Regions from separate parts of the Phyllobacterium sp. LjRoot231 genome, predicted to be linked through region 1. Evidence: predicted binding sites of a transcription regulator. Region 1 holds the regulator's gene; the other holds the start of a gene.
What was found. Region 1 encodes LexA, which represses DNA repair genes until DNA is damaged. Its sites were predicted from a motif close to TGTTCNNNNTGTGTTCNG; they were not measured.
Positions count from the first base shown of each region.

Region 2: recA (recombinase RecA) is a predicted target of LexA. The motif match lies at 2,303-2,320, and genes of this name have one in related genera.

Region 1 covers NZ_CAXUQT020000001.1:3,108,347-3,114,118, reverse strand. Annotated here, with positions in the region: gene ACSQ3H_RS15345 (molybdopterin molybdotransferase MoeA) at 1-114, shown strand, start outside; gene ACSQ3H_RS15340 (Gfo/Idh/MocA family protein) at 106-1,161, opposite strand; gene ACSQ3H_RS15335 (ThuA domain-containing protein) at 1,161-1,943, opposite strand; gene ACSQ3H_RS15330 (TOBE domain-containing protein) at 1,982-2,332, opposite strand; gene lexA (transcriptional repressor LexA) at 2,491-3,207, shown strand; gene ACSQ3H_RS15320 (ComEC/Rec2 family competence protein) at 3,204-5,678, opposite strand.
Region 2 covers NZ_CAXUQT020000001.1:2,520,679-2,526,450, forward strand. Annotated here, with positions in the region: gene ACSQ3H_RS12380 (OmpA family protein) at 1-243, shown strand, start outside; gene ACSQ3H_RS12385 (pseudouridine-5'-phosphate glycosidase) at 233-1,159, opposite strand; gene ACSQ3H_RS12390 (carbohydrate kinase family protein) at 1,174-2,124, opposite strand; gene recA (recombinase RecA) at 2,444-3,538, shown strand; gene alaS (alanine--tRNA ligase) at 3,867-5,772, shown strand, end outside.

The DNA of each region.
Region 1 (5,772 bases):
CAGGACTCGTCCATGCTGAAGTTTCTGGCGGATGCCAACGGCCTGATCGTCCGTGAACCGCATGCGCCCGCCATCAAGGCGGGAGCGGCATGCAGCGTTATGATGCTACGCTGACCCTTCCAGCCGGTGCTCCTTGCGGTCGACCTCTGTGACGGTGGCGAGGTCGATTGCCTTCTGCAATTTGGCCGCGTGACGGAATGACGGCTCCAGCGTCCGGCCCTGCCCCACGGCTTCGACAAAGCGCTGGTAATTGGTCGGCACCGGCTCGACATCGATTTCCTTCCAGGTCGCCGTCTCGATATCGTCGCCAAGACAAACGAAAAGCTTCGATCCATCATGGCGATGCTGGATCTCGAACGAGCCCTTGTCACCATAGACACGCAAACGCAGTTCATTCACATGCCCGGTGGCCCAGCGGCTTGAATGTACAACGCCCAAGGCACCGTTGGTGAAGCTCACCGTCATGGTGAAACTGTCGTTCGCATCGAGTTGATACTCGCCGATCCTGTTGCCGTCTGCTTTGTCAAAAGCTTTCAGACGGCAGAAAACCTCGTCGATTTCCGTGTCGGTGGCATAGACGACAAAATCGAGAATATGGACGCCGACATCGCCGAGGGTTCCGTTGGATCCGTGCTGTTTCGACAAGCGCCACAGCCATTGGCTTTCCGTGCGCCAATCGCCCCAGACTTTTGATACCAGCCAGCTTTGCAGGTAAGACGCCTCGACATGCCTGATCTTGCCAATCTGCCCGCTTGTCACCATCCGGCGGGCAGTTTGCAACTGTGCTACGTTGCGATAAGTCAGGTTGACCATGCCGACCAGATTGGCCTTTTCGGCGGTTTCGGCCATTTCCATGGCATCGTGAAAGTTCGTCGCCAGTGGCTTTTCGCAAAAGACATGCTTGCCGGCGGCAAGACACTTCATTGTTGTGGAATGATGGGCGCTGTCGGGTGTTACATTGGCGACAGCGTCAAACTCACCCCAGGCGAGCGCATCTTCAAGTGACGTAAACGCCCGCTCGAAAGAGTATTTATCTCGAAACGCCTCCGCCCTGCCCTTGTCGACGTCAACCGCACCGGCGAATGTGACACCTTCAATATCGATAAAGTTTCTGGCGTGGGCGCTCGCCATATGGCCAGTCCCCAGGATTAATAGACGCATCAACGAAAACCTTCCTCGCCGGACTCGTGCAAACTGCCGCCGCGTGCCGTGATCGGCTCCAAAGCTTTCTCAACCGGCACATTCGGCGCCTCCGTGATAGCCGGAAAACGCAGCGGATTATACGCCCAGTTCACCGCATTGCGCAGCACCAGTCCCACCGTTTCGTCATGATAAGTCGGATAGGTTTCATGTCCCGGGCGGAAGTAGAAAACATTCCCAGCACCTTTTCGATAGGTAAGCCCTGAGCGAAACACCTCGCCGCCCTGGAACCATGATACGAAAACAGTCTCCAGCGGTTCGGGTACCGAGAACGGTTCGCCGTACATTTCCTCATTTTCCAGCTCGAAAAATGCGGGCAAACCCTTAGCGATGGGATGGCCGGGATTGACGACCCAGAGGCGTTCCCGCTCACCCGCCTCCCGCCAGTTCAAAGCGCAGGGTGACCCCATCAATCTTTTGAAAATCTTCGAAAAGTGCCCCGAATGCAGGACGATCAGTCCCATGCCTTCCCATACCCGCTTGGCGACGCGCTCGACTATCTCGTCGGCAACATCGCCATGCGCGCGGTGCCCCCACCAGACAAGCACATCGGTCTCCTCCAGCACCTTGTCCGTCAGGCCGTGTTCCGACTCCTGCAGAGTGGTGGTTTTGATGCTGAGGTTGGTATCGCTCCTCAAAAGCTTGGCGATCTGGTTGTGCATGCCTTCCGGATAGATGTCGGCAACGGTTTTATTGATCTGTTCATGGACGTTCTCGCCCCAGATAAGCGTGCGAATTGCCATTGGACTTTCCTTGTCTCATGTTTGATGCGGAGATTTTGTCAATTTGCCGCCGGGCGGCCCGATTGGTCAAAACGGTGGATGTTGTTGTTAACGGGCGTAACGCAAAGCAGTTCCCCAGGTTGTTGATGGGCCGAGCCATCCTGCCGCACGACCAAGGGTTCCTTTGCACCGATATCGATATAGAGGAAGCTCTCAGATCCAAGGTTTTCCGCTAACAGAAGTTTGCCCTTCCACAGACCGTCCTTGTCCTTGATTTCCAAGTGTTCCGGACGCACACCCAATATATCGGTCTTGTAAGCGCCTGCGAATTCCGCGGTCAGGAAATTCATCTTGGGCGAGCCTATGAAACCGGCGACAAAGATCGATTCCGGCTTTTCATAAAGCTCCAATGGCGCCAATCCAGCGGCCCGCCGGTTATTCCGGCTAAATAACGGTCAAGTGCGTTTCTCGGCTCGCATACACCACATATTAATCCTTGTAGAACACAACTGGAACAGATAGTGTTTGTTCTGGTTTTGTTTTTCCGATTCCACGCAAAGGATCGCCGATGCTCACGCGTAAACAACATGAACTCCTGCTCTTCATCCACGAGCGTCTGAAGGAAACGGGCATACCGCCTTCATTCGACGAGATGAAGGATGCATTGGATCTTGCATCGAAATCCGGCATCCACCGGCTGATCACTGCGCTCGAAGAGCGCGGCTTCATTCGCCGGCTTGCAAACCGTGCACGAGCGCTGGAAGTTCTGCGCCTGCCCGACTCGATCGCTCCCGGCCTCAACGCCCAACGAAAATTCTCTCCGAGTGTCATTGAAGGAAGTCTTGGCCGGAATGTCGCTCCGCCGCGACAAACACGCCAATCCGACGACTCGAATGGTTCAACCGTGATCAATATCCCGGTCATGGGCCGCATCGCCGCTGGTGTGCCAATTTCCGCAATTCAGAACCAGACCCACATGATCGGCCTGCCCCCGGACATGATTGGTAGCGGCGAACACTACGCGCTCGAAGTCAAAGGCGATTCGATGATCGAGGCCGGGATTTTCGATGGCGATACCGTCGTGATCAAGCGCGGCGATACCGCTAATCCCGGCGAGATCGTTGTTGCGCTGGTTGATGATGAGGAGGCAACGCTCAAGCGCTTTCGTCGTAAAGGAGCATCGATTGCCCTCGAAGCGGCGAACCCGGCCTACGAGACACGCATTTTTGGTCCGGATCGCGTTCAGGTGCAGGGAAAGCTGGTCGGTCTTATACGACGATACTAGCAGTCAGCCGATTTTTCACAGGCTGCCGCCTCATCGCTATCAGCGTTCACACGTTTACGGGATTTGTAGTCCTCGATATTGCGGGCGGCGCGGGAGTAGGTCCGATAGGTGTTCCAAGGCCGGTCCGGCGGCCCAACGGCGTAGTTGATGCTGGCAGACCGGAGTCGTCGAAGGCGGGAATCGTTTGCTTCGGCAAGGACCACTTCTGGTGATTTATTCCTGGCGATTGTCGGGGGTAGCGGTTCGGGCGGTTTTAAAGTTATTTCCGCAGTTCCATGCAATGCCAAATCACGCTTGGTGAGCACCAGTGTGTTCTTGTCCCCGCAGATTGTCGGTGCGCCGGCAAAGGCCAGGATGACAATGTCCCCTTCCCCACAAGCCAATACGGTCTGCTTGCGATCGTCCGTATAGGCGATTATCAATCCGCCCGGCTCTCGTGCGGTACAAAGTTTTTCAACACATTCAAACTGCGTTTCTTTGGAAAGCGCACCAGCCTTCAGCGGCTTTACCACCTCGTTTATCCCATAGCCCTGCTGCCAATTGTTTAAACTGAATGCACTGCCGGCCGTGCGATTGATTGCGAGATCTCTGTCACCCGTGCGCAATGCGACCAGTTTTCCATCCTCCGAAACGATAATGCCGGGCTCTTGCGCTCGGAGCATGAACAACGCTGCGGTTGCGAGGACGGGTATACTACAGAGGCGCAGACGCGTTGAAAGAAACAGGAGCAAGATAAGACCAACGCTCATAAGGACCAACGTGCCCTGTGGCATCAGGCCAAGATTGCCGCTTGGAGAGCGCGAAGCGACCATTTTTGCAATAGCGATGACGATCTCGATCCCCTGTCCCATGACCGTAAAGGGTAGCCAATCCAGATCGAATGGCATGGCCAGCAAACCGAGCACTGCAAACGGCATGACAAACACTGAAATGACCGGAAGCGCGAGAGCATTGCCGACAAGCCCGAAGGGCGCGGTATTGTTGAAATGATAGGCCGCAAATATTGAGCTTGCGGTCCCGGCAACCACTGATGTCATGGCAATCGCACCGATATGGTTGATGGCCTTCAGCGGTAGAGCCAGAAGCAAATGATTGGACACACCTCTCCGGAAGGCGCGCCTGCCCTGCCGATGCGACCACCAGCTATAAAATGCGATCAAAGCGGCGGTTGCCGAGTACGACATCTGAAAGCTCGGTCCGAGAATTTCGTGCGGCGAGATGGCAATGGTAATCAACGCTGCAATGGCGAGGTTGCGCATCGATATCGCCGCCCGGTCGACGGTCATGGCTAAAAGCATGACCGCGAGCGTTACAAAACTGCGCTGGGCAGCAACATCGGAGCCTGAAAGCAACAAATAGAATGCGGAACCCATGAGGGCGATCACCGCCGAGAATTTCTTCACCGGAAACCGCGCCGAAAATCCGGGAAAGAACGCCATGATCGCGCGTAGCGAACCGATGATCGTTGCGGCTACCAGTGCCATGTGAAAACCGGAGATCGACAGGATATGCGAAAGTCCACTCAAGCGAAAAGCGTTGTTGGTGTCATCGCTGATGCCATCGCGCTGCCCTGTGATCAGCGACGCAGCGATGTCACCCGGTTCGCCTCTAATGTTGCGCAGGATGCGCTGGGTGAGTTGTTGCCTGATATTTGCGATCGCCATCAATGTCGTCGCAACTGGCCCTGTGTCCAAAGCCACAGGCACTGTTTCAAGCTTTCCCAGCAAAAATCCGCTGGCGCCGACGCCCCGGTAGTAGTTGTAGAAGGCGAAATCGTAATTGCCCGGACGCACTGGGCCTGATTGCGGCCGCAGATGGACGAGGCCGGCGAGACCGTCGCCAACCCTCAGGTCGCGAGGAACTGATCTGGCTGAAACGGTGATACGATCCGGTCCGTATTGCAGCGCCGGGCGTGCCGTCGAGATCACATCCATGGTGAGACGCCATCCACCCTTGGCATCTCTCGACATGGCCGTGACACGACCAGTCATCCGCGTCGTGACTTCCGATCCGAGCATTCGGGTCCCGGCCCGCATCGTTTCGACTTTGCCGAAAAGCATGCCCGCCACAAGTGCGGTTGCGAGTAAAAGAACAAGCCGGATCATGGGTCGCGCGTGGGCCAAGGCATGGCAGCCGATGAGAAGTGTCAGCCCCGAAAGGACGGCGCCGAGCCTCGGTTCAACAGCCGCATTGAAATAGAAAATCGCGCCGATTCCAGAGAAGACAGGTAAGAACAGAAACAGCGTGCCGCGATCGATTTCGCAGTTGAATGCCGTAGGGATTGCGAGCAGTGCTGATTGAAGTTGAGCTCGTGCAGAATTGCCAAGTCCCTGTAACCTGGCAGGCCAGCTTTCCTTCCCGATGACTAAATTGCCAGCCTGCGTTTGAGTCGCAATTTCATGGCCGCCGCTGTCGGGACGGAGAAAAAACAGCTGTTCGCTGGTTCTTGTTCTGGTGGCAGGACCTTCCATTTGCTTTCCGGTTCTGCCAATGCCCTTGCACAGCAGCGGTGCTATGCTACATGAACGCCAGATCAATTCGATTGGACGTTCGGCTAATACGCCG
Region 2 (5,772 bases), 590 kb from region 1:
GACCGGACGATTGTCGATGTGGCCGGCCACACGGATTCGACCGGCAGCCTGCAGCACAACCAGTTGCTGTCCGAACGCCGCGCCCTGTCGGTTTCCAATTACCTGACGCAGCAGGGCATCGACAACCGCCGCTTCGACGTTCGCGGCTATGGCCCGACGCAGCCCGTCGCGACCAACGCCACCGAAGCTGGCCGCGCGCAGAACCGCCGCGTCGAGATCCAGATTTCGCCGCTTACCGAGTAATCGCCAACGACACGGCGATCTGTGCCGCAAGGCGCGCATTGTTCTCAACGAGAGCAATGTTCGCCTTGAGGCTCTCGCCCTTGGTGATGTCGAGAAGTTCCGAGAGAAGAAAGGGCGTTACCGCTTTGCCGGTGACGCCTTTTTTCGTGGCACGGGCAATCGCTTCGCTGATGTACCCGCCCATGATCTTCGCCGGGATTTCGCTCGTCTCGGGGATAGGATTGGCGATGAGCATGCCGCCGACAACGCCGATGGCATCACGCGCCGCCTGAAACTTTGCAATGGCATCGGCAGTATCAAGGCGTAACGGAGCCTTGATTGAAGACTGCCGGGACCAAAACGCTGGCAGCACATCCGCGCCATAAACCACGACCGGCACGCCTTTGGTTTCAAGCACTTCCAGCGTCTTTTCAATATCCAGAATCGCCTTGGCGCCTGCCGAAACGACGATGACAGGTGTGCGGCCGAGCTCTTCCAGATCGGCGGAAATATCGAAACTCAGCTCCGCGCCCTTGTGCACGCCGCCAATACCGCCCGTCGCGAAAACCTTGATGCCGGCGAGGTGCGCGGCGAGCATCGTCGCCGCAACAGTCGTGCCGCCAGTTCGCCCTTCTGACAACGCAAAAGCGAGATCGGCGCGCGAGAGCTTCATCGCACCCTTGACCTGCGCCAGTGCTTCGCGTTCGTCAGAGGACAGGCCGATTTTCAAACGGCCGTCGACAATGGCGATGGTCGCTGGAACCGCGCCTTCTGCCATGATGATCGCCTCGACATCGGCGGCCATGCGGCTGTTATCGGGATAGGGCATGCCGTGGGTGATGATCGTACTTTCCAGCGCAACCACCGGTTTTCCCGTATCGAGCGCCTCTTGAACCTCAGGGGCAACGTCCATGAAGGGGTTCAAAACTTTCGTCATTATTATTGTCCTTTTTATTCGAGCGCAGTTGCAGCCGGTATCCACGCAAGCGCGCTGTCGAATTCCTGTCGTGTGAAGCGAGCGCTGACCGAATGGACTGTCAGCGTCAGCATCGATGCTGCCAGACCCTCGCGGACGGCTTCCCCAAACGCCAGCCCTCGCATGAGCGCGGCAATCGTACCGCCCGCCAGCGCATCGCCCGCCCCGGTGACATCGGCGATTCCGTCAACCGCGGGCGGATGGATCGAAAACACCTCGTTGCCGGAAAAGGCGAGGGCGGCATCGGCGCCATTGCTGACGACGGCGCCCTTGAGGCCATCGTCGCGCAACGCCTTATATATGTCGCTCAGTCCGGCATCGGGACCAAGCCCGGTCAGTGCCAGCGCTTCGCGCCGGTTCATGAACAGGCAGGCGAGGTTGCCCAAGATCGGCGCCAAGCGAGGCACCTTTGCCGGCGAGATCGCCAGCGCAAACAATGGCCGTTCACCGGCGAGCTCGGCCAGCCGCTGCAGCGCATCCGAAGGCAGGTTGGCGTCGCAGAAAACGGCATCGGCGATTGCAATTGAATCGCGCACCTTGCGGCGAGTCAATTGCCGCGGCAAAGCGAACTCATAAAGTTCCATGTCGGCAATGCCGGCGACCACATCGCCATACTCATCGAGAATGGCCGTATAGCTCGGCGTTGCGCGATCCATATAGACGACCGAGCCATCCTTGATCCCGGCCGTGTGGATCGCCGTGCCGATCAATTCACCGATCCTGTCACCGCCGCGTACCGAGAGAATCTCGGCGGCGATACCGCGCTGAACCGCCAGCCGCAGCGCATTGAAAACGCCGCCGCCCGGCTCCTCGCGCATGATGCCAGGATTGGACGCGCCTGGTACGAAGGGCACGAGGCTCTGGCCACGCCGGTCGAGATGAGCGCCGCCGACAGCGAAAAGCAACGGCTTGGTGACTTGGATCATGGTTGATTGTGTGTCCGGACAAAACTTCAAGTTGTGGGCATGCGTGCCCGCGCTTCTCTCTAGAACGCTAGAGGGCGCGGTGCAATGACAAGAGCGATTCGAGACGTTGAGCCTCACTTCAGTCAGAGACGCGGGAACGCCGCTTCAGGAGATGTGGACAGAACGCCACGCCCACCGTGAGAACATTTTGCGAACATTTTTCTGTTATCTTTATTTTACAATGACTTATGCCTGTTGCCAAATGAGAACAAAACAGATACAAATAAATTCAGATACAGGAACAATCCGGACTTCATGCACAACACAGGGGTAGTGTAACATGGCTCAAAATTCGTTGCGGTTGGTTGAGGGTAATTCGGTGGATAAAACGAAAGCGCTGGATGCGGCATTGTCCCAGATCGAGAGGGCCTTTGGTAAGGGCTCGATCATGCGGCTTGGACGCAATGAGCAGGTGGTGGAAATCGAAACGGTTTCGACCGGCTCGCTGTCGCTGGATATTGCCCTTGGCGTCGGCGGTTTGCCGAAAGGCCGCATCGTCGAGATTTATGGGCCGGAAAGCTCCGGCAAGACGACGCTTGCCCTGCATACGATCGCCGAGGCGCAGAAGAAGGGCGGCATTTGCGCCTTTGTCGATGCCGAACACGCGCTTGATCCCGTCTATGCGCGCAAGCTTGGCGTCGATCTGGAAAACCTCCTGATCTCGCAGCCGGATACCGGCGAGCAGGCGCTGGAGATCACCGATACACTGGTGCGTTCCGGCGCGATCGATGTGCTGGTCGTCGACTCCGTCGCCGCGCTGACGCCTCGTGCTGAAATCGAAGGTGAAATGGGCGACAGCCTGCCGGGCCTTCAGGCTCGACTGATGAGCCAGGCGCTGCGCAAGCTCACCGCCTCCATTTCCCGTTCCAATTGCATGGTCATCTTCATCAACCAGATCCGCATGAAGATCGGCGTCATGTTCGGCTCGCCCGAAACGACGACAGGCGGCAATGCGCTCAAGTTCTACGCATCGGTCCGGCTCGATATTCGCCGCATCGGTTCGCTGAAGGAACGTGATGAGGTCGTCGGCAACCAGACCCGCGTCAAGGTCGTCAAGAACAAGCTGGCTCCGCCCTTCAAGCAGGTCGAATTCGACATCATGTATGGCGAAGGCGTTTCCAAGACGGGCGAGCTTGTCGATCTGGGCGTCAAGGCCGGTATCGTGGAAAAGTCCGGCTCCTGGTTCTCCTACAACTCGCAGCGCCTCGGCCAAGGCCGCGACAATGCGAAACTGTTCCTCAAGGAAAATCCGGAAATCGCCAACGAAATCGAACTGGTACTGCGCCAGAATGCCGGTCTCATCGCCGAGCAGATGCTCGACAAGGGGCCGGACGATATCGAGGACGATAATAATCCCGACGCCGCTGAAGGCTGATCTGCCAAGCAAGATCGTTTCGGTCTTTGACGACAAACCCGCAACCAGTCTGGCTGCGGGTTTTTGTTTGGTTGCGAGAGGGAGGGTCTTCTTTTGCCAACCACTCTATCCCCTCATGCTGAGACTCCATCCCCTCATGATGAGCCTGTCGAACCACGCACAACCTCTATGCGTGCTTCGACAGGCTCAGCATGAGGGAGGTTTGAACCCGGCCTCAGGGATTTTCTGGACAGTTCGCAGCCCTGTCGTTACAAGCGTTGCGTTCTGCCCTTTCATCATGAGATGGGGCCAATTCCGTTTCGGACAATGCAGGTAAGAAGGCAATAAGATGAGTGGCGTCAACGAGATCCGGTCGACATTTCTGAACTATTTCAAGAAGAATGGCCATGAGATCGTGGCGTCGAGCCCGCTTGTCCCGCGCAACGATCCGACGCTGATGTTCACCAATGCGGGCATGGTCCAGTTCAAGAACGTTTTCACTGGCATGGAGCAGCGTCCTTACAGCCGCGCCACCACCTCGCAGAAATGCGTGCGCGCTGGCGGCAAGCACAATGACCTCGACAATGTCGGTTATACCGCGCGGCATCACACGTTCTTCGAGATGCTCGGCAATTTCTCCTTTGGCGATTACTTCAAGGAAGAGGCGATTTCGCTCGCCTGGAACCTGATCACCAAGGAATTCGGCCTGGCCCAGGACAAGCTCACTGTCACCGTCTATCACACGGATGATGCCGCTTTTGACCTCTGGAAGAAGATCGCCGGTCTGCCCAAGCATCGTATCATTCGGATCGCCACCAGCGACAATTTCTGGGCTATGGGTGACACCGGCCCTTGCGGTCCTTGCTCCGAAATTTTCTACGATCATGGCGAAGATATCTGGGGCGGTCCTCCCGGCAGCGCCGATGAGGATGGTGATCGCTTCATCGAGATCTGGAATCTCGTTTTCATGCAGTTCGAGCAGGTGACGAAGGAACAGCGCATCGATTTGCCGCGTCCGTCGATCGATACCGGCATGGGGCTGGAGCGCCTTGCTGCGGTTTTGCAGGGCAAGCATGACAACTACGATATCGACCTGTTCCAGACGCTGATCCACGCTTCGGAGGAAGCAACGGGTGTAAAGGCGGAAGGTCCGTTCCGCGCCAGCCACCGCGTCATCGCCGATCATCTGCGTTCGTCGAGTTTCCTTATCGCCGATGGTGTGCTGCCGTCGAATGAAGGCCGCGGCTATGTGCTGCGCCGTATCATGCGGCGTGCCATGCGTCATGCGCAGCTGCTCGGCGCCAGGGACCCGTTGATGTATCGCCTGCTTCCGGCGCTGGTGCGCGAGATGGGCCAGGCCTATCCTGAGTTGATCCGCGCGGAATCGCTGATTTCCGAAACGCTGAAGCTTGAGGAAACCCGCTTCCGCAAGACGCTCGAACGCGGCCTTGGCTTGCTTGGCGAAGCGACGGAGACCTTGGGTGAGGGCGACAGCCTCGATGGCGAAACTGCATTCAAGCTCTATGACACATTCGGCTTCCCGCTCGACCTGACGCAGGATGCGCTGCGCCAGCGCGGCATCAGCGTCGATACGGACGGTTTTGCCGCTGCCATGGAACGGCAGAAGGCCGAAGCCCGCGCTCATTGGTCCGGGTCGGGCGATGCGGCAACGGAAACCGTCTGGTTTTCGGTGCGGGACAAGGTCGGCGCCACGGAATTCCTCGGCTACGAAACGGAAAAGGCCGAAGGCGTCATCACCGCCTTGGTACAGAGCGGTGCGCTTGTCGAGACAGCCAGCGAAGGCGAAGCCGTGTCGATCGTCGTCAATCAGACGCCGTTCTATGCCGAATCCGGCGGCCAGCAGGGCGATACCGGCACCATCTCCGGCGATGGCTTCACGGTGACGGTCACTGACACACAGAAGAAGAACGACGGCGTTTTTGTCCATATCGGCACCGTGACCAAAGGCACTGTGAAGGTGGACGCACCAGTCGAACTCACGGTCGATCATGCGCGCCGTACCCGCATCCGCTCCAACCATTCAGCAACCCACCTCCTGCATGAAGCACTGCGCGAGACGCTTGGCACGCATGTCGGGCAAAAGGGTTCGCTCGTCGCGCCGGACCGGCTGCGTTTCGACTTTTCGCATCCGAAGCCGATTTCGGAAAAGGAACTTGCTGTCATCGAGGATCTCGCCAACGAGATCGTCCTGCAAAATGCGCCGGTAACGACGCGTCTGATGGCCGTGGATGACG